Regions from separate parts of the Streptomyces sp. NPDC014764 genome, predicted to be linked through region 2. Evidence: predicted binding sites of a transcription regulator. Region 2 holds the regulator's gene; the other holds the start of a gene.
What was found. The regulator HrcA, encoded in region 2, represses chaperone genes, less so after heat shock. The targets are predictions, from matches to a motif close to TTNGCACTCNGNNNNNCNGAGTGCNAA.
Positions count from the first base shown of each region.

Region 1: a site for HrcA is predicted at 3,810-3,836, ahead of groES (co-chaperone GroES). Genes of this name have one in related genera too.

Region 1 is NZ_JBIBXY010000003.1:647,488-658,357, reverse strand. It holds gene ACF1AG_RS11715 (RNA polymerase sigma factor) at 1-246, shown strand, start outside; gene ACF1AG_RS11710 (methyltransferase domain-containing protein) at 751-1,926, opposite strand; gene ACF1AG_RS11705 (polysaccharide deacetylase family protein) at 2,065-2,937, shown strand; gene ACF1AG_RS11700 (polysaccharide deacetylase family protein) at 2,934-3,686, shown strand; gene groES (co-chaperone GroES) at 3,982-4,290, shown strand; gene groL (chaperonin GroEL) at 4,441-6,063, shown strand; gene ACF1AG_RS11685 (DUF3533 domain-containing protein) at 6,236-7,291, shown strand; gene ACF1AG_RS11680 (FUSC family protein) at 7,421-9,325, opposite strand; gene ACF1AG_RS11675 (fluoride efflux transporter FluC) at 9,322-9,696, opposite strand; gene ACF1AG_RS11670 (fluoride efflux transporter FluC) at 9,696-10,205, opposite strand; gene ACF1AG_RS11665 (urea transporter) at 10,288-10,870, shown strand, end outside.
Region 2 is NZ_JBIBXY010000001.1:629,586-640,455, forward strand. It holds gene ACF1AG_RS02895 (S41 family peptidase) at 1-557, opposite strand, end outside; gene ACF1AG_RS02900 (hypothetical protein) at 666-1,208, opposite strand; gene ACF1AG_RS02905 (16S rRNA (uracil(1498)-N(3))-methyltransferase) at 1,459-2,199, opposite strand; gene ACF1AG_RS02910 (nitronate monooxygenase) at 2,196-3,311, opposite strand; gene dnaJ (molecular chaperone DnaJ) at 3,471-4,610, opposite strand; gene hrcA (heat-inducible transcriptional repressor HrcA) at 4,611-5,627, opposite strand; gene ACF1AG_RS02925 (MBL fold metallo-hydrolase) at 5,790-6,518, shown strand; gene ACF1AG_RS02930 (DUF3097 domain-containing protein) at 6,553-7,359, shown strand; gene hemW (radical SAM family heme chaperone HemW) at 7,559-8,791, opposite strand; gene ACF1AG_RS02940 (SpoIIE family protein phosphatase) at 8,845-10,866, opposite strand.

The DNA of each region.
Region 1 (10,870 bases), on a different contig from region 2:
CTCAACCGAGCGGTCGCCGTCTCCATGGCGGAGGGCCCGGAGGCGGCACTGCCACTGGTGGACGCGCTGTCCGCGGAACCGGCCCTCCGCGACTACCACCTGCTCCCCTCCGTCCGGGGCGACCTCCTGTTCCGCCTCGGCCGGACGAAGGAGGCACGGGAGGAGTTCACCCGGGCGGCGGACCTGGCGGGCAACTCCCGGGAACGGGAGATGCTGCGGAGGCGGGCGGAGGGGGCGCAGGGCTGACGCCCGGCTCCGTGAGGGGGCGGACGGTTCTGTGCTCGTGCCGCGGGTGGGTGCGGTGCCGCCGGGGGACGGGTCGCGAAGGGCACGGCGGGCGTGGTGCCCTGGTCGGTGTGCAGGGGGTGGCACTGCGCACGGCGGGCGTGGTGCCCTGGTCGGCGTGCAGGGGGTGTTCGCGCTGTCCGCGGCCCACGCTTCGGCCGTCGCCACCGGACCGTCACCGCCCGGGCCCCGCGGCACGGCATCCGCCCGAAGGATGCCGTGCCGCGCCGCGTCCCGCGGGCGAGGCACCGGGGACGACTGTCCCCGCTGTCGCGGCGGCCCGGCGCTCGCGGCGTCACGCGGAGCGAGTGCCCGGCCGTCGGACGGTGACGGGGCGGCGTGCCCGGCGTTCGCGGCGTGGTGTGGGCGCGCGCCGGCCGGTGCGCTGGGGTCCCGGGTCGCCCGAGACGTGGGTCGGCCGAGTGCCCGGGCTTCCCGTCTCAGGGGCGCGCGCACCGCGCGCGTTCAGCGCACCGGGTGCCCCAGCAGCATCGTCGGGGCGCCGGCGACCCGGGTCAGGAAGACCGTGACCGATGCCGTGCCGTGCGGTTTCGGGAGGGCCTTGCGGCGGAGTTCCTCCGGTTCGACCGCCGACCCTCGCTTCTTGACCGTCAGGACGCCCACCTCGCGCTCCCGGAGCAGGGCTTTCAGCTTCTTGACGTTGAAGGGGAGCACGTCGGTGATCTCGTAGGCCGTGGCGAACGGCGTCTCACGCAGCGCGTCGGACGTCACGTAGGCGATGGTCGGGTCGATCAGGCCGCCGTCGAGGGGCTCGGCGACCTCGGCGACCAGGTGGGAGCGGATGACGGAGCCGTCGGGCTCGTACAGGTAGCGGCCGACGGGGCGGACCCCGGGGTCGGGGAGGCCGCGGGAGACGAGGGTGCGCGAACCGGGGAGCAGGGTCGCGCGGACCGTGCCCGGGGCGGTGCCGAACCACAGGACCGCCTCCTTCACGTCCCCGCCGTCGGAGATCCACTCCGCCTCGGCCTCGGCAGGGACCGCCTCATGCGGGATGCCCGGGGCGACCTTCAGCGCGGCTGCCAGGGGTGCCTGCAGCGCCGCCCGCACCGCCCACGACAGGGGAGGCGAGTACGCCTCCGGGTCGAAGATCCGGCCACGCCTCGACGAGCGCCGGGCCGGGTCCACGAACACCGCGTCGTAGCCGGCCGGGTCGACCTCCGTCACATCCGCCTCGCGCACCTCGATCAGGCCGGCGAGACCGAGCGCCTCCGCGTTGGCGCGGGCGGCCGCGGCCGTCTGCGGGTCCCGGTCGACGGCCAGGACGCGGATGCCGGCGCGGGCCAGCGCGATCGCGTCGCCGCCGATCCCGCAGCACAGGTCGGCGACCGACCGTACGCCCGCCGCCCGCAGCCGCTCCGCCCGGTACGCGGCGACGCTGCGCCGGGTCGACTGCTCCACCCCGTTCGGCGTGAAGAACATCCGCGCCGCGTCCTCCGCCCCGAACTTCGCCACCGCCCGCTGTCGCAGCCGCGCCTGGCCGAGCGCCGCCGAGACCAACTCGGCGGGGTGGTCGCGGCGCAGCCGCGTCGCGACGGCGAGTTCGTGCGCCGGGTCGGTGTCGCGCACCTCGTCGAGGAGGGCGCGGCCTTCGGGGGTGAGGAGCGGGGCGAGGTCGTTCACCGGGTCATTGTGGGCCAGTCGGTGGACCGTGTGCTGCCGGCCGAGGTGTCGGGCCGGACGCGGGCCGTGCGGCTGCGAGGATCCGACCCCATGCGAGTAGTAGGACAAAACGATAAGAAGCGGATGCGGCGGCTCGGGATGCGGACCGGTCTCGCCGCCCTCGCGCTCGCCGCTCTCGCCTCGGGCTGCGGCAAGGGCAGCGACACGGTCGAACCGGCCGGCGGCCGGCCCCTCCAGGCGCCCCCGGCCCGCGCCCTCGACTCCTACGCCGAGAAGCTGCGCGCCGCGCAGGCCGCCCGCGCCGCCGCGGCGAAACGCTGGGGCCTGAAGAAGGTCCCCCTGGCCGCCCCGCCGCCCCCGGCGAAGAAGCCGCGCATCACCACCCGCGACGGCTTCGAGGTCGAGGGCCACGAACGGCTGGGTCTCCCGCCGGTCTTCACCACCGTCCCGGTGAAGGAGAAGGTCGTCTTCCTCACCATCGACGACGGCGCCGAGAAGGACCCCGAGTTCCTGCGGATGATGACCGAGCTGAAGGTGCCGTACAGCGCCTTCCTCAGCGACTACCTCGTCGAGGAGGACTACGGCTACTTCAAGGACATGCAAAAACGGGGCGTGGCCCTGCACAACCACACGCTCCGCCACCCGTACCTGCCGGCCCTCTCGCACGCCAGGCAGAAGCGCGAGATCTGCGGCATGCAGGACGTCGTCGAGAAGCGCTACGGCACCCGCCCGACCCTCTTCCGCCCGCCCTACGGGAACTACGACAAGGCGACCCTGCGCGCCGCGAAGAGCTGCGGCATCACCCACGTCCCCCTGTGGAACGAGGAGGTCTTCGCCGATCACTGGGAGTACCGCGAGTGGGACCGGAAGATCCACCCCGGCGACATCGTGCTGTCCCACTTCCGGGGCCGCGAGGACTGGGACGGCACCATGCGGGACATGATCCGCCGCTTCCTCGACAAGGTCACGGCCGAGGGATACGCCGTGGCCAGGCTGGAGGACTACCTGTGAGGCGGCGGCGCGGGGCGATTCCGGGGCCCCTCCCGGCGGCCCTCGCCCTGCTGCTCGCCGCGGCCACCGGATGTGCCGCCCCGACCGGCGCGGGACACCTCTCCTCCCGCGCCGGCGGGCCGGCCACTGCCGTCGCCCCGGCGCCGCTCCCACCGGTCGTCGACCACGTCACCACCGACGACCCGGTCGTCTTCCTCACCTACGACGACGGCGCCGAACGCGACCCCCGCTTCATCGACCTCGTACGGGAGCGCAGGCTTCCGGTCAGCATGTTCCTCACCGACAGCGTGATGGGCCCCGGCTACGGCCACTTCGCCCGCCTCCGCGCGGTCGGCGCGAACCTCCAGAACCACACCCTCGACCACCCGGCCCTGCCCGGCCTGCCACTCGCCGCCCAGCGCGCCCAGATCTGCGGCCAGCAGCGCAAACTCGCCGCCCGCTTCGGGATCCGCCCCCGCCTCTTCCGCCCGCCCTACGGCCGGCACGACACCGCCACCCTGCGCGCCGCCGCCGAGTGCGGCATCGCCGCGGTGGTCCTGTGGCGCGTGACCCTGGAGCCCGACGGCCACCTCACCTACACCCACGGCCCCCGCCACCTGCGTCCCGGCGACATCATCTCCGTACCGTCGGGAGAGGCCCCGCCCCTGACCCTGGCGGAACGCACGACGAGGCTCCTCGCGGAACTGGACGAGCGGGACCTGAGGGTGGGCAGGCTGGAGGACCGCCTTCCCGGCCCGTCCGGCGCTTGAGCGCGAGGCCCGAAGGGCCGACGGGGGCCCGGGGGCGCAGCCCTTGGGGGCGGTCACACCTGCACCGGCACCACGCGACCCGCGCCTGAAAGCACCCCCGCCGCCCGACGCGCCGCACGGCAATTGGCACTCCGCTTGACCGAGTGCTAATCACGGTCATAGTCTCGGGTCTGGCACTCCCCCCTGGAGAGTGCCAAAAAGCGACGGGCAGGTCCGGCACCCGCGACGACGGATCGACCTGGTCGCCACCTCAGACAGTTAACCCCGTGAGATCTCCGAAGGGGGAGGTCGGATCGTGACGACCGCCAGCTCCAAGGTTGCCATCAAGCCGCTCGAGGACCGCATCGTGGTCCAGCCGCTCGACGCCGAGCAGACCACGGCTTCGGGCCTGGTCATTCCGGACACCGCGAAGGAGAAGCCCCAGGAGGGCGTCGTCCTCGCCATCGGTCCGGGCCGCTTCGAGGACGGCAAGCGCGTCGAGCTCGACGTGAAGGTCGGCGACGTCGTTCTGTACAGCAAGTACGGCGGCACCGAGGTCAAGTACAACGGCGAGGAGTACCTCGTCCTCTCGGCCCGCGACGTCCTCGCGATCGTCGAGAAGTAAGGGGACCCCGGGGCCTGCCCCGGAGAACCCGACCTCGTAGCAAGTACTTCTGCTCGAACACTGCGCCCCTGGCCCCAGCATCCGACAAGGAGCCGGGCGGCCCAGGGGCGCAGTGATTTCATCTAGATTTCCGAGAGGGCTCCCGCTGCCATGGCGAAGATCCTGAAGTTCGACGAGGACGCCCGTCGCGCCCTCGAGCGCGGCGTCAACAAGCTTGCCGACACGGTCAAGGTGACGATCGGCCCCAAGGGCCGCAACGTCGTCATCGACAAGAAGTTCGGCGCCCCCACCATCACCAACGACGGTGTCACGATCGCCCGCGAGGTGGAGATCGAGGACCCGTACGAGAACCTCGGCGCGCAGCTGGTGAAGGAGGTGGCGACCAAGACCAACGACATCGCGGGTGACGGCACCACCACCGCCACCGTGCTGGCCCAGGCGCTGGTCCGCGAGGGCCTGAAGAACGTCGCCGCCGGTGCCTCCCCGGCCGCCCTGAAGAAGGGCATCGACGCCGCCGTCGCCGCCGTGTCCGAGGACCTCCTCGCGACCGCGCGCCCGATCGACGAGAAGTCCGACATCGCCGCGGTCGCCGCGCTGTCCGCCCAGGACCAGCAGGTCGGCGAGCTCATCGCCGAGGCGATGGACAAGGTCGGCAAGGACGGTGTCATCACCGTCGAGGAGTCCAACACCTTCGGTCTGGAGCTGGACTTCACCGAGGGCATGGCCTTCGACAAGGGCTACCTGTCGCCGTACTTCGTGACGGACCAGGAGCGCATGGAGGCCGTCCTCGACGAGCCGCAGATCCTGATCACGCAGGGCAAGATCTCCGCCATCGCGGACCTCCTGCCGCTGCTGGAGAAGATCATCCAGGCCAACGCCTCCAAGCCGCTGCTGATCATCGCCGAGGACGTCGAGGGCGAGGCCCTGTCGACCCTGGTGGTCAACAAGATCCGCGGCACCTTCAACGCGGTCGCCGTCAAGGCGCCCGGCTTCGGTGACCGCCGCAAGGCGATGCTGCAGGACATGGCCGTCCTCACCGGCGCCACGGTCGTCTCCGAGGAGGTCGGCCTCAAGCTCGACCAGGTCGGCCTGGACGTGCTTGGCTCCGCCCGCCGCGTCACCGTCACCAAGGACGACACCACCATCGTCGACGGTGCCGGCAAGAAGGACGACGTGCACGGCCGCGTCGGCCAGATCAAGGCCGAGATCGAGGCCACGGACTCCGACTGGGACCGCGAGAAGCTCCAGGAGCGCCTCGCGAAGCTGGCCGGCGGCGTGTGCGTGATCAAGGTCGGCGCCGCCACCGAGGTGGAGCTGAAGGAGAAGAAGCACCGTCTGGAGGACGCCATCTCCGCGACCCGCGCCGCGGTCGAGGAGGGCATCGTCTCAGGTGGTGGCTCCGCGCTGGTCCACGCCGTCAAGGTCCTCGAGGGCAACCTCGGCAAGACCGGCGACGAGGCCACCGGTGTCTCCGTGGTCCGCAAGGCCGCCGTCGAGCCGCTGCGCTGGATCGCCGAGAACGCCGGCCTCGAGGGCTACGTCATCGTCTCCAAGGTCGCCGAGCTGGAGAAGGGCAGCGGTTACAACGCCGCCACCGGCGAGTACGGCGACCTGGTAAAGGCCGGCGTCATCGACCCGGTCAAGGTGACCCGCTCCGCCCTGGAGAACGCCGCCTCCATCGCCTCCCTCCTCCTGACGACCGAGACCCTGGTCGTCGAGAAGAAGGAAGAGGAAGAGCCGGCCGCCGCCGGTGGCCACGGCCACGCCCACTGAGTGACGCCCCGCTCGTAGCGGAAAGGCCCGGTCCCCCGGCGTGCGCCGGGGGACCGGGCCTTCGCCGTGCCGCTCCCCGGCCGCGCCCGGCACCTCGGGGCCTCACGCGGCGCGCCATCCGTTCGGCCCCGTTCCGCCTGCGGGTGCCGCGAATGCCGCCGACCGTTGAGGAATGACGCCGACCAAGGGCACGCGCCCGGCCCCTGAGTCACTCCGAGGAGCAGTCAAGAGGGCGGTCACGCCGTGGACCGTCCTGGTCGTGTCCGGCGTCGCCGTCCTCCAGTTGCTGTTCATCGCCTCCTACGTGGGGGCGCTGCACCGCCCCGAGATGCGTGACGTCCCGTTCGGTGTCGTCGCGCCGCCGACCGCTGCCGCACAGCAGACGGCCCGGCTGGAGCGACTGCCCGGCTCCCCGCTGGACCCCCGCGCGGTGGCCGACGAGGTGAGCGCCCGCGACCAGATCATGGACCGGAAGATCGACGGCGCACTGATCACGGGGCCGGACGGTGAGGACACGCTGCTGGTCGCCTCCGGTGGCGGCGCCGTCCTCGCCACGGACCTGCAGCGCCTCGTGACCGGCCTGGAACGGGCGGAGGGGCGCACGGTGCGCACCGTCGACGCGGCCCCGGCCTCGCGACGGGACTTCGACGGACTGTCGTCCTTCTACGCGAGCGTGGGCTGGTGCGTCGGAGGCTACCTGTGCGCTGCGATGATCGCGATCATCGCCGGCGCCCGCCCCGCCGGCCTGCACGGCGCGGTGATCCGGCTCGGCTGCATGGCCCTGGTCTCGCTCGTCGGAGGTCTGGGAGGCGCGGTGATCATCGGTCCGGTCCTGGGTGCGCTTCCCGGGAGCGTCCTCGCCCTCTGGGGGCTGGGTGCCCTGATCACCTTCGCGGTCGGCGCCGCTACCCTCGCCCTCCAGGGGTTCCTCGACGTCATCGGCATCGGGCTGGCGATCCTGCTCGTGGTGGTCGCGGGCAACCCGAGCGCGGGCGGCGCCCTCCCCCCGCCGATGCTTCCGCCGTTCTGGGAGGCGATCGGCCCGGCGCTGCCGCCGGGGGCGGGGACCTGGTCGGCACGGTCCATCGCCTACTTCGAGGGGAACGCCGTGCTCGGCCCGCTGCTGGTGCTGTCGGCATGGGCCCTGGTGGGAAGCGTGCTCACGCTTCTGTCGGCGGTGGCACGCCGCGGCAGGCGGCAGCAGGAGCCGCTCGCGGGAGTGTTCTGAACCCGGCGGGACGCACGGGACGGTCCGGCCCGTCGGCGTCCGGACCGGTGACACCGCTCCGGACGCGACCCGGTGCGGACGCGGGAGGTGTGTTCCCGGCCAGGTGCGGGCGGGCGGCCGGGGCCGGGCTCAGAGTTCCCCGTCCGGCGGCCCGGCCCCTGGCGGGGAGGCGGGGTGGTCCAGGGCGGACCGAAGCGCCGCCAGCCTCGGGTGGAGCTCCGGGTCATGGGCGGGCCGCGGTGTCCGGCCCGGAGAGGGAAGTTCGGCACGGCAGGCGGGGGAGCCTGGCAGGCCGGCACCCGCGGCGCCGGCCAGGGAGGAAAGGTGACCGGAGACCCGCGCTCCGTCGTCCGGCGCCGGCACCGTGGGCCCCCCGAGCAGATTCCGGGCGAGCAGGCGGCGTACGGCGAGCACGGTGGGCCACAGCACGTCGGCGGTGCCGGTGGAGCGGAACTCCTCGGCCGGCACCGAGGCGTGCATGGTCCACAGGTCCGTCATGTGCCGCCAGGCGGCGCCTCCGGACGCGACGCCGGCCCGGCCCGTGGCCAGGCGTTCCCCCAGCGCGTGGCCCGTCGCCGTTACGGCCGCCGCCACGGCGGCGCACACCCGGCGCAGCGGTACACCGCGCACCAGCCACGCGGCCGCCATGCCGAGACACATGCCGAGGGTGAGGTCGAGCAGCCGGTAGGCGGCGAGCGATTCCAGGCCCGGTCCTCCGGTCAGGGCCACGTTGACGAGCAGCAGCGCGACCGGGGTGTTCAGCAGGGTGCGTGCGAGGAGAGAACTGGGCGGCAGGCCACGCGAGATCCCGTGCACGGTGGTGGCCAGGACCACGGTTGCCCACACGCCGGGCTGATAGACCTGGGCGACCAGCACGGTGATCGCCACTCCGGTCACCGTCCCGACGAGCCGGGAGCCGACGCGCTGCGCGGGCTGCTGCCCGGGCCCGCCCTGGAGCGCCGCGGCCGCTCCCACCGCCACCCACGCGGGGTGCATGAGGGGGAGCGCCCAGCCCAGGACGGTGCCCACCCCCACGGCGAGCCCGACCCGCAGGGCGATCGTCGGGGCGGGGGAGGCGGAGGACAGCGCGTGGCGCAGTTCGGCACCCAGGCTCCGGTGCGGCGGCAGCGGCAGCGGCCAGAGCGCCTGCGCGGCGTCCTGGGCGGGCCGTAGGTCGGGGTGCCCGCCCGCCTGCACCGTCGCGGCCGCCTCCCGGAGCCGGGGACCCCACGCGGCCGGAACCGGTCCGGCGCCCCGTTCCGCGGTGCTCTGCACCGCGTCGAGCACGGCTTCCAGCCGGATCATCAGGGTGTGCAGCTCCCTGCGCCGGGGCGCCGGCGTCACGCTCCGGCCGCGAGCGTCGTGGAGCGCCGACCAGGTCGCGTGCACAGCGGTGCAGGCGCTGCGCCCCGTGGAGGTGGTGTCGCCCGGCGGGTGCGTGTCCGCGGCCCGGCGGGTCGCGTCCGCGAACGCCGCGACCGACCGGAAGGCGGCGACGACCGAGCGCTCCTCGGGGCCGTACGGCCGTACCAGCCTGCCCGACATGGCGGAGAGCCACGAGGCGGACGCCCCGATCGCCACGTAGCCTGCCCCGGTGGCCGTCTCCAGGAGGTCTCGCGGGGGAAGAAAGACGGCCAGGGCGGACACCAGGACGACGAAGTAGCTGCCCGGCCCGCTCAGGTGGAGGGTCCGCACGACCAGCGTGGCCGCGGCCGCGATGACGGTGAGCACCGCGGTCATCGCCCACACGTCTCCTGCTGCCAGTGACCCCGCCGCGAACGCCAGGACGAGACCCGCGCAGAGCAGGGCCAGGACCGGGCCCCGCCGGGGGTAGGGGTCGCGGGCGCCGTAGGCGTCGACGTAGCAGCCCAGTGCCGCGAGGACCCCGTTGTGGGCGCCGGCGACCGCGGTGACGACGCCGAAGCAGAGCCCGAAGGTCAGGGCCGACCGGGCGGCACGCCATCGGTCGAGGGCGGGCGGCCGGAGCAGCGGGACGCGCCGGCGGAGTGGCTCCCGGGCGGTGCCGCCGGTCACCACAGGGCCCGGGCGACGGCCGCGCCCGTGAACGACAGGGCGAGTCCGAGGGCGACCGTCACGAGGAGGTAGCCGGCGGCCTGGGCGGCCCGGCGGGCATTGGTCATGGACAGCAGCTCGCTGGAGAAGGTGGACCAGGTGGACAGGGCGCCGCAGAACCCCACCGAGAGCAGCGCCTGCCCGGTGGCGCCGAGCGTGCCTTCGGTGCCGGCCTCGACCAGGAAGCCCAGGATCAGGGACGCCGTCATGTTGGCGAGGAAGGTGCCCCAGTGGAACGCGGACGGCAGGTCCCTGCGCGCCCCCTCACCGATCAGGAAGCGGGTCGGAGCACCGAGTGCGCCGCCGGCGAGCACCAGGAGCCACTCACTCATCAGGCGGCCCTCCCCGGTGCGTTCGCCGTGCGTCCCGGACGCCTCAGGACGGCGCGTGCCAGGGCCACGCCGAGCACCACACCGGCCAGCGCCGCCGCCACGGTCAGGACGAGGTAACCGAGCGCGGTGCTCGCCTGGTCGTTCTCCAGCAGCCTCCGGGTGTCGTCCGTGTAGGAGGAGAAGGTGGTGAAGCCACCGAGTACGCCCGTCCCCAGGAAGGGGTTCAGCAGCCGGGGGGCGCGGGTGAACCGCTCCTTCAGCGCGACCGTCAGCACTCCCATGAGGAAGCAGCCGACGGCGTTGACCAGCAGGGTCGTCCAGGGGAAGGCGGCCTCTCCGGCCCGCCAGACGGCGTGGGCGTCGCTGCCGTTGCGCCACAGCCGGGCAGCGCCGTAGCGCAGGAGCGCACCCACCGCCCCGCCCGCCGCCACGACCAGGACTACGGGCAGCTGTGCGCCGGGCGTGTGATCCGGATGCCGGTGGAGATGTGTATCGCAAATAAGGTGCATATCGTCACATTAGTATTCCGGGATGACGCTGTGGCGCTGGACTCGTCACTCTCGGTCACTCCGTCCCGGCGAAGGAGCACGTGTGGCTTCCCAGCAGACCGCGGCCGTCGCCGCGCCCTCGCGGCCCTCACTCGGCGAGACCGCTCTCGGCGCGCTGCGAGGCGTGGGCCAGGTCGACTTCCAGGCCAGCCTCTTGACCTCGCTGGTCATCCTGGCCGCCCTGTGGGTGGAGAGTTGGGAGATGGGGCTGTTCGCCACCATCGGCGCGGTGGTGTCGACCCTCACCGCGCTCCTCCTGGCCGTACCGCGCGACACCCTGAGCCAGGGACTGATGACCTACTGCGGTGTGCTCGGTGCCATCGCGATGGTGGTCTACCTCGGCAACCACCCGTCGACGTACGTCATGGCCGTGGCTGCTGCCGTCATGTGCACGCTGGTCACGGCGACACTCAACCACCTGCTCAACCCCGTCGGGCTCAGGGCGTTCACCGGGCCCTTCTGCCTTGTCGCCCTCGTGATGGTCCTGGGAGCCCCCTCGTTCGAACGCGTCTGGCACGGCACCCCGGAGACGGCTGTCACCCCGGCGACCCCGAGGAGCCCTGTCGTCGACTGGACCGACCTGTGGCAGGGCTTCTTCGCCAATGTTTCCCAGATCTTCTTCGCGG
Region 2 (10,870 bases):
GCGACTCTCTCCCCCACCCACAGCGGGTACTCGATGTTCCCGTCGAGTTCCTCGTGCAGCCGGACGAACTCGCCGTCGCCCTGCCGGTCGATCCACAGCTTGCCCGCGGTGCCGCCCCGGTACCGCTTCCAACTGGCCGCCTCGCGGCCCATGGTGGCGGACAGCAGCACGGTGTGCGGGCCCGCGGCGATGTCGCCGACCGGTCCGTACGGCAGGGTCTCGGCGGGTCCGCCGTCGAGCGGCACGGCGCGTGCCCAGGTGCGGCGCAGGCTGGCCTGGCCGTACGTGCTCAGGGCGAGGACCCGGCCGTCCGCGGTCCAGCCGCGGACCTGGGTCCTCATGCTGCCCCAGTGGGTGAGCCGCCTGGCGCGGCCGCCGTCGACGGGGGCGACGTGCACCTCGGGGGCGCCGTCGCGGGTGGAGGTCCACGCGACGGTGGCGCCGTCCGGGGAGATCCGTGGATGGTTCACCGGCACGTTGTCCGCGCTGACCCGCCAGGCGCGGCCGCCGTCGAGCGGTGCGAGCCACACGTCGTCCTCGGCGGTGAAGGCGACCAACTCGCCGTGCAGGTGCGGGAAACGGAGGTATGCGCTGGATGCGACCGATGCAGGCTGTGTCACCCGATCACCCTATGGGCGCGCGTGCGGTCCGGCCAGAGGTTCCGATCACTTGCCCTCGACGGGGCGACAGGACGGGTACTGGTCGCACCACACCGTCGTGGTGACGGTCACGGTGACGGTGGGCCGTGGCCCCTGCTCGGTCGGCTCGCCCACGCGGGGCGGGCTCTTGGAGTCGCAGTCGCCGAGGCCCTCGACTCGGAACACCTGCCGGCCGTCCACCTTCGCGGTGATGTCCCCGCGGACACAGGCGTTGTTGACGGCGTGGGTGACCCGTCCGGTGACGGTGATCTCCTTGCCGCCCTCGGTCTCGCCCTCGCAGTCGACCGAGGCGGCGGTCTCCTCCGAGGCCGGCGACGCGGACCTGTCCCGGTCCCCCAGGGACGCGGTGCAGGTCAGCCAGCGGACCTTGTCCTTCTGGCGGTTGAGCTCCTTGGTCACGGTCCCGTCGGTGGTGAGCGCCACGGCGGCGGAGCTGAGGCCGCCGCCTTCGCAGGCCGTCACGCCGGTGACCGCGGCCACGGCGAAACCGGCGGCAAGCGCGAACCGCCGCCCTCGTGTTCCCCGCGGGAACCTTGTCGTCGCCCCCATGCACGGCAGCGTGCCACTGCCGCCCGCGCGGCGGTAGGGCGCATCGGGCCACGTGCGGCGGCCGTCCTGGGGACTGCGCCCCCGGATCCCCCTCGACGGCCCTGGCGGGCCTCGCCCTCGCACGCCGGACGGGCCGGGCATGGCTCTCCCGGCGCTCTCGAGGAGCGGGGGGGCAGGAACATTCCAGCCCTTCCGGCGTTCGCAGACAGAGCGGGTCCGGAGCGGGGGTCCGGGGCGGAGGCCCGTGGCCTCAGGACCAGCGGCCGGTGCGGCCGAGCAGCAGCGCCGCAGCAGCGGTTCCCGCCGTGGACGTACGGAGCACGCTCCTCCCGAGGCGGTACGCCCGCGCCCCCACGCTCTCGAACAGCGCCAGTTCCTCGGCGGACACCCCGCCCTCAGGTCCGACGACCAGCACGATGTCCCCCGTGTCCGGCAACGGAGCCGAAGCCAGCGGCTCCGTCCCGGATTCGTGCAGCACCGCCGCGAACCGCGCTTCGGCGAGAAGTGAGGCAACCCCCTTGCTCGTCGCCGCGTCCGCGACCTCCGGGAACCGCACCCGGCGCGACTGTTTGCCCGCCTCCCGAGCCGTGGCCCGCCACTTCGCGAGGGCCTTGGCGCCCCGCTCGCCCTTCCACTGCGTGATGCAGCGCGAGGCGGACCACGGCACGATCGCGTCGACGCCGACCTCGGTCATGGTCTCCACGGCCAGTTCGCCCCGGTCGCCCTTGGGCAGCGCCTGCACGACGGTCAGCCGGGGCGTCTCCACCGGCTCCTCGACGAGCTCGCCGAGCCGGACGATCAGCCGGTCCTTGCCCTCGGCGCCCTCCACCTCGCCGGAGGCCCAGCGGCCCGCGCCGTCCGTGAGGACGACCTCCTCGCCGGTCCGCAGCCGCTTCACGGCGACGGCGTGCCGGCCCTCGGGCCCGTCGAGGACGTAACGGCCGGAGCCGTGCGTGTCGAAGTCGTCGACGACGAAGACGGGGGCGGTCATCGGGCACCTCCGGCCGACAACGCTGTCCGGGCGGCGGCCAGTTCGGCGACCAGGACCTCCACGAGCTGTCCGGCGGGCAGTTCGCGGGCCATCCGGTGGCCCTGCCCCGCCCACAGCGCGAGCCCTTGTGCGTCCCCGGCCTTGGCGGCGGCCTTGCGCAGCGGCGCAGTGAGGTGGTGGACCTCCGGGTAGGCGGCGGGCGCGTACGGCCCGTGCTCGCGCAGGAAGCGGTTGACCAGGGCGCGCGCCGGGCGGCCGGTGAACGCGCGGGTCAGCTCGGTGCGGGCGAAGAGGGGGTTCGTGAGGGCCTGCTTGTGCAGGGCGTGCGCGCCGGACTCGTGGGCGGGGACGAAGGCGGTGCCCAGCTGGGCCGCGCTCGCCCCGGCGGCGCACACGGCGGCGATCTGGCCGCCGCGCATGATGCCTCCGGCGGCGACGACGGGGATGCCCACGGACTCACGGACCTGGGCGACGAGGGACAGCAGTCCGATGCCGCTGCCGTCCGTCTCGGGGACGTCCCGGTGGGTGCCCTGGTGGCCGCCGGCCTCGACGCCCTGGGCGATCACCACGTCCGCGCCGGCCCGTTCCACGGCGCGCGCCTCCTCGGCGGTCGTCGCGGTGACGAGGGCGAGGGTGCCCACGCGGTGCAGCGAGTCGATCACCTCGCGGGCCGGTACGCCGAAGTGGAACGACACGACCGGGACGGGGTCTTGGAGCAGCACGGCGAGCTTGGCGTCGTAGCCGTCGTCGCCGCAGCTCTCGGGTTCGCCCAGCTCGGTCTCGTACCAGGCGGCCTCGCCCGCCAGCTGGTGGGCGTAGACGTCGACGGCGGCGTTGGAGGGCGAGGCGTCGGCCGCTCCGGCAGAGCCGGTGCTCGCACCGGGGGTCTCGGGCTGGGGCAGGAAGAGGTTGACGCCGAAGGGGCGGGAGGTGAGTCCCCGCAGCTGCTTGATCTCCTGGTACATCCCGTCCGCGGTCTTGTACCCGGCGGCCAGGAAACCGAGCCCGCCCGCGTCGGACACGGCGGCGGCGAGCTGCGGTACCGATACGCCGCCCGCCATGGGCGCCTGCACGATCGGGTGCGGGAAGAGATCGGTCAGTACGGAGGACATGACCGCATGTTGTCACGTCCCCCGACCAACTCCGAAACGGCCCTTCCCCCTGGCATAAGCCACTTTTCGCCGGGCCGCCGACCACGCCGGCCGCCCAGGTCGAGGGGCGGGCCCGACGCCCGCCCGGACCCCGGCGGCAGGGCCCTCGGCGTACAGCGCTCAGCGCCCGTTGAAAGCGTCCTTCAACCGCGAGAACAACCCCTGCTGTCCGGGCTGGAACTGCCCCGTGGGCCGTTCCTCGCCGCGCAGCTTGGCCAGCTCGCGGAGCAGGCGCTCCTGCTCCGGGTCCAGCTTGGTCGGGGTCTGCACCTCGACGTGCACGATGAGGTCACCGCGACCGCCGCCGCGCAGGTGCGTGACGCCCCGGCCGTGCAGCGGGATCGACTGGCCGGACTGGGTGCCGGGCCGGATGTCGACCTCCTCCAGGCCGTCCAGCGTCTCCAGCGGCACCTTGGTGCCGAGCGACGCCGCTGTCATCGGCAGCGTGACCGTGCAGTGCAGGTCGTCGCCGCGCCGCTGGAACTGCGAGTGCGGCAGCTCGTGGATCTCCACGTACAGGTCGCCGGCGGGACCGCCGCCGGGGCCGACCTCGCCCTCGCCCGCCAGCTGGATCCGGGTGCCGTTGTCGACACCGGCCGGGATCTTGACCGTGAGCGTGCGGCGGGAGCGGACCCGGCCGTCGCCCGCGCACTCCGGGCAGGGCGTGGGCACGACCGTGCCGAAGCCCTGGCACTGCGGGCAGGGGCGCGAGGTCATGACCTGGCCGAGGAAGGACCGGGTGACCTGCGAGACCTCACCGCGGCCGCGGCACATGTCGCAGGTCTGCGCGGTGGTGCCCGGCGCGGCGCCCTCACCGCTGCACGTGGTGCAGACGACGGCCGTGTCGACCTGGATGTCCTTGGTCGTGCCGAAGGCGGCCTCGTCCAGCTCCACCTCGATCCGGATCATCGCGTCCTGGCCGCGGCGGGTGCGCGAGCGCGGTCCGCGCTGCGACGCCGTGCCGAAGAACGCGTCCATGATGTCGGAGAAGTTGCCGAAGCCCCCGGCCCCGAAGCCGCCCGCGCCACCGGCGCCGCCGGCCTGCGACAGAGGGTCGCCGCCGAGGTCGTAGACCTGCTTCTTCTGCGGGTCCGACAGCACCTCGTAGGCGGCGTTGATCTCCTTGAACCGCTCCTGGGTCTTCGGATCCGGATTGACGTCCGGATGCAGCTCGCGAGCGAGCCGCCGGAAGGCCTTCTTGATCTCTTCCTGCGACGCGTCGCGGCGTACGCCGAGTACGGCGTAGTAGTCCGTGGCCACCTATGACTCCGCCAGGATCTGTCCGACGTACCGTGCCACTGCGCGTACCGCTCCCATCGTTCCGGGGTAGTCCATGCGGGTCGGTCCGACCACGCCGAGCTTGGCGACAGCCTCGCCGCCCGAACCGTAGCCGACCGACACGACGGACGTGGAGTTGAGTCCTTCGTGGGCGTTCTCGTGACCGATCCGTACGGTCACACCCGGATCCTGCGCCTCGCCGAGCAGCTTGAGGAGCACGACCTGCTCCTCGAGCGCCTCCAGGACGGGCCGGATCGTGAGGGGGAAGTCGTGGCCGAAGCGGGTGAGGTTGGCGGTACCGCCGATCATCAGCCGCTCCTCGTTCTCCTCGACGAGCGTCTCCAGGAGAGTGGAGAGCACCGTGGAGACCGTACCGCGGTCGTCGGCCTCGAACGCCTCCGGGAGGTCCTCCACCAGACCGGGCACATCGGTGAACCGGCGGCCCGCGACCCGGCTGTTGAGCCGCGCCCGCAGGTCGGCCAGGGACGCCTCCCCGAACGGCGCCGGGCAGTCGACCATGCGCTGCTCGACCCGGCCGGTGTCGGTGATCAGCACCAGCATCAGCCGCGCCGGGGCGAGGGCCAGCAGCTCCACGTGCCGCACCGTCGACCGGGTCAGCGAGGGGTACTGCACCACGGCGACCTGCCGGGTGAGCTGCGCGAGCAGCCGCACCGTGCGGGCCACGACGTCGTCGAGGTCGACGGCGCCCTCGAGGAAGTTCTGGATGGCCCGCCGCTCGGGCGGGCTCATCGGCTTGACGCCGGCCAGCTTGTCGACGAACAGCCGGTAGCCCTTGTCGGTGGGAATGCGCCCGGCGCTGGTGTGCGGCTGGGCGATGAAGCCCTCGTCCTCCAGGGCCGCCATGTCGTTGCGCACGGTGGCCGGGGAGACGCCGAGGTTGTGCCGCTCGGTGAGGGCCTTCGACCCGACGGGCTCCTCGGTGCCCACGTAGTCCTGGACGATCGCGCGCAACACCTGGAGCCTGCGTTCACTGAGCATCGCGCACACCTCCAGCTGGCTTCCGCCCGGTAACGGCCCTGGCACTCTTCGCACGCGAGTGCCAGACTTCCCCGGCCCAGTGTACGGCCGGGGGGTACGACGACGGCAAGGCCGGTCCGCGCGGTGGTGCCGGGTGACGTCGTCCCCGCTAGCGTCCCGGTCATGACCGTGACTTGGGAAGAGTCGGGATGGGAGCAACTGGCGCCGGGGGTCGGGCGGCGCAGGCTTCCGGGGTGGGACTGCACCGCGGGGCTCGTGCTGGGCGCGGACGGCGTCCTGGCCGTGGACGCGGGCTCGTCCCTCGCCGAGGGCGCGCGGTTGCGGACCGAGGCGCGGGAGCTGGCCGGCCGCCGTGTGACACATCTCGCGCTCACCCATCCCCACTTCGACCACGTGCTCGGGGCGCCGGCGTTCGCGGACGCGGAGGTGTACGGCGCGGTCGGCCTGGGCGTGGCGCTCGCCGGGCGGGGGCGGGAGGAGCTGCGGGCGGACGCGGTGCGCTGGGGTCTCGGGCCGGCGGCGGCCGACGAGGCGGTGGCGGCGCTGGCCGCGCCCCGGCACGCGGTGTCCGGCGAGTGGACGCTGGACCTGGGCGGAGGCCGCCGGGCGCTGCTGGCGAACGTGGGTCCCGGTCATACGGCGTACGACCTTGCGGTGCTGGTGCCCGGCGACCCTGACGTGGTGTTCTGCGGCGACCTGGTCGAGGAGTCGGACGAGCCGCAGGCGGGCCCGGACGCCGTGCCGTCCCGCTGGCCGGCCGCGCTGGACCGGCTGCTGCGGCTGGGCGGCGAGGACGCGGTGTACGTCCCCGGTCACGGCGCGGTGGTCGACGCGGCGTTCGTACGGGCCCAACGGGACGCGCTGGCGGCACGGTTCGGCGTGTCGGAGTGATCACCGCCCGGACGTTCCTCGTATCGTCGGCAGAATGCGCCAGTACTCCGCCGATCTGACCCCTCCGTGGAAGAAGCCGCAGTCCGTCCCCGAGGTGCCGGCCGAGCCGGGCCTCGTGGTGGAGGAACCCGGCACCGGGTTCTGCGGCGCCGTGATCCGCTGCGAGGCCGGCACGGTGACCCTGGAGGACCGCTTCGGCAAGCACCGGGTGTTCCCGCTGGAGCCGCGCGGGTTCCTGCTGGAGGGCCGCGTGGTCACACTGGTCCGCCCCTCCTCCGGCCCGGCCCGCCCCACCCGCACGGCGTCCGGCTCGGTCGCCGTCCCCGGCGCACGGGCGCGCGTGGCCCGCGCGGGGCGCATCTACGTCGAGGGCCGGCACGACGCCGAGCTGGTCGAGAAGGTGTGGGGCGACGACCTGCGGATCGAGGGGGTGGTCGTGGAGTACCTGGAGGGCGTGGACGACCTCCCGTCGATCGTCGAGTCGTTCGCGCCCGGGCCGGACGCGCGGCTGGGGGTGCTGGTGGACCATCTGGTGCCCGGCACCAAGGAGTGGCGGATCGCCCAGGCGGTGACGAGTGAGCACGCGCTGGTGGTCGGCCACCCGTACATCGACATCTGGGAGGCGGTGAAGCCGGCGTCCGTGGGGATCGCCGGCTGGCCCCGGGTGCCGCGGGGGCAGGACTGGAAGACGGGGGTGTGCGAGGCGCTGGGGTGGCGGGTGGCCAACACGGGTGAGGCGTGGCGCCGGATCCTGGACTCCGTCCACTCGTACAAGGACCTGGAGCCCCAGCTCCTGGGGCGGGTGGAGGAACTCATCGACTTCGTGACGGCGCCGTCGTGACACCGGTTTCCTCGCCCCCGCCGCCCCTCCCCGTACCCGACCCCGGGGCTCCGCCCCGGACCCCGCTCCTCAAACGCCGGAGGGGCTACAAGTAGCCCGTCCGGCGTTTGAGGACGAGGCCCGAAGGGCCGAAAGGGGGCCTGGGGCGCAGCCCCGGGGACGGGACGGGAAGGGGCGGCGGGGGCGAGGAAACGTCTGGTCAGTCGACCAGGTCCCGCACCACCGCGTCGGCCAGCAGCCGTCCCCGCAGGGTGAGGGCCGCGCGGCCCTCAGCGAAGGGCTCCGGACGGAGCAGACCGTCCGACAGCGCCCGCCGCGCGGCGGCAAGCCCTTCCGGCCGCAGGAGATCCAACGGCACCCCGTCCAGAAGCCGCAGCTCCAGCAGGATCCGCTCGACCCGCCGGTCCTCCGAGGACAGCACCTCCCGCCCCGCCCCCGGCGACCTCCCCTCCGCCAGCGCGGCGGCATACGCGCCCGGATGCTTCACGTTCCACCAGCGCACCCCGCCCACGTGCGAGTGCGCCCCGGGCCCGGCCCCCCACCAGTCGGCCCCCCGCCAGTACAGCTCGTTGTGCAGACAACGCCCCGCCTCCGAGGTCGCCCAGTTCGACACCTCGTACCAGGAGAAGCCCGCCCGCGACAGCATCTCCTCGGCGATGAGGTACCGATCGGCGTGCACGTCGTCGTCCGTCATCGGCACCTCCCCCCGCCGGATCCGCCGGGCCAGCTGCGTGCCCTCCTCGACGATCAGCGCGTACGCGCTCACATGGTCGGGGCCCGCCCCGACCGCCGCGTCCAGCGAGGCGCGCCAGTCGTCGTCGGACTCCCCCGGCGTGCCGTAGATCAGGTCGAGATTGACGTGGTCGAATCCGGCCGCCCGGGCCTCGGCGACGCACGCCTCGGGCCGGCCGGGCGTGTGCGTGCGGTCGAGGACCTTCAGCACGTGCTGCCGGGCGCTCTGCATGCCGAAGGAGATCCGGTTGAAGCCGCCGGCCCGCAGCTCGGCGAGGTAGGCGGGGTCGACCGACTCGGGGTTCGCCTCCGTCGTGACCTCGGCGTCCGGCGCCAGCCCGAACTCCTCACGGATCGCGGCCAGCATCCGCACCAGATCGCCTGCGGCGAGCAGGGTGGGCGTGCCTCCGCCGACGAACACCGTGCGCACCGGCCGCGGGTCGTCGCCGAGCACCTTGCGGGCCAGCCGGATCTCGTCGACGAGGGTCTCGGCGTAGTTGTCGCGGGAGGCCAGCACGCCGCCGGTGCCGCGGAGCTCGGTCGCGGTGTAGGTGTTGAAGTCGCAGTAGCCGCAGCGGGTCGTGCAGTACGGGACGTGCAGGTAGAACCCGAGGGGGCGGTCGGCCGCCCCGGCGAGCGCGGACGCGGGCAGCGCGCCGTCGGCGGGGACGGGCTCGCCGTCGGGGAGTGCGGAAGGCATGTGCTCCATTGTCCCGCACCGCGCGAGGTCCCCTTCCGCCTCCCTGTACGGCCTTACTCGGCCTGGAGCACCAGCAGGGCCATGTCGTCCGCCGGGGGCCGTGCGTCGAACTCGTGCACGAGCTGGGTGATGCGGTCCGCCACGGTCCCGGCCTCCATCCCGGCGCAGCCCGCGAGCGCCCGGGCCAGTCCGTCCCCGTCGTCGAACTGCCGGGACCCGGAGCGCCGCTCGGTGACCCCGTCGGTGACGCAGAGCAGGGTGTCGCCGGAGTACATCTCGAAGGTCTCACCGGTGTACCCGGCGTCCTCGACCACCCCGAGCAGCGTCTGCGGCTGGGCGACGGCCCGGACACCGCCCTCGGGGTCGAGGAGCAGGGGCAGGGGGTGGCCGGCGGAGGCGAGGGTGCAGCGGACTCCGCCGTCGAAGGGCACCAGCTCGCCGTAGAGGAGGGAGAGGAAGCGGGTCTGGGGGCCGTCGCCGGGGGCGGCGGGGCGGGCACCGGCCGCCACCAGCGCGCGGGCGGCGGCGTCCGCGGCCTCGGTGGCGTCGTCGAGGAGGAGCTGGTTGAGCCGGTCGAGGACGTCGGCGACGCGGTAGCCCTCGCGGGCGAGCAGCCGCAGCCAGGGGCGGACCAGGCCGATGACGACGGCCGCCTCGGGTCCCTTGCCCTGGACGTCGCCGACGGCGAAGCACCAGCGTCCGGGGCCGGCCGGGAAGAGGTCGTAGAAGTCGCCGCTGGGGCCGCCCTTGTCGCACGGTTCGTGGACGAGGGCGCTGCGCACGCCGGGGATCTCGGCGACGGCGCCGGGCAGCAGGCCGCGCTGGAGCACGGCGCTGATGGTGGCCTGGCGGGCGTACTGCCGGGCCGCCCCGATGGCGAGCGCGACGCGCCGGCCCAGGTCCTCCACGAGCCCGGTGATCTCGTCGGGGAAGCGGTCGATGCCGCCGCGTCCGATCACCAGCGTGCCGAGCGGGCGTCCCCCGGCCACGAGCCGGTACGCGAGCGCGGCCCCGGCGGCCTCGGCACCGTCGATCACCTCGGCGTCCGCCGTTTCCGCGGCGTCCAGGGCCGGCCACGGATACGGCATGGGCCCGCTGCCGAGCGGGTCGTCGGTGTGGGGCGGCGGCGTGTGTTCGAGGGCCCGGCTCAGCTCCTCCACCAGATGCTCGCCGGCGTGCCAGACGCGGGCGAGGCGGCCTCCCGCGCCGGGACGGCCGCCGTGCGCGGTGGCCTCGTCCTCCAGCCAGACAGCGCACCAGTCGGCGAGCCGCGGCACGATCAGCTGGCCGGTGAGGGAGGCGACGAGGTCCTCGTCGAGCTGTCCGGCGAGCAGGTCGGACGCCTCGGCGAGGAAGGACAGCGCGCCCCGGCCCAGCCAGGCGCCGTCGCGTCCGGGGCGGCGGGCCAGCCAGTCGTCGCCGTAGGAGGCGGCACGCCAGGCGTCCCGGGGGCCGTCGCGCGGGCCCTCCCAGGGTCCGTCGTGGCCGCGTGGGGCGAGGGGGTCGGGCGGGTCGGAGGCGAGGAGGGCGGCGGCGCGCAGGTCCCGCTCGGGGGCGCGCTCCCCGGCGTGTGCGGCGGTCGGCTCGGCGGGCGCCTCCTCGCGGGTCGGCAGCCGCGCCCACACGGTCTTGCTGCCGGCGCGGTAGGTGACGCCCCAGGACTCGGCGAGCGCGGCGACCAGGCGCAGGCCGCGCCCGTACTCGGGGATGTCGTGCGCCGGCGCCTCCGCGTCGTCGCGCGGCGCGCGGGACGGGTGCCGGTCGGCGACCTCGACGACGAGCCCGCCGGTGTCCTCCTCGAGCCGGCAGGTCAGATGCACCTCGGTGCCTGCGTGCACGACCGCGTTGGTGACCAGCTCGCTGGCGACCAGGGCGGCGTCCTCGCCGACGCGGCCGGTGAGGAGGTCGGCGCCGTCCGCCGAGGACTGCGCCCACTCGGTGAGCGCCTTGCGCAGCATCGCGCGTGCCGAGCCCGGCGCGAGAGGGCTTCCGGACAGCATCGTCTCCACCCGCGTGCGCCCCCGCACGTCGGAGGCGCACGAGGTGGTCTCCCGTTGGGTCGGAATGGCCCGCATGGGC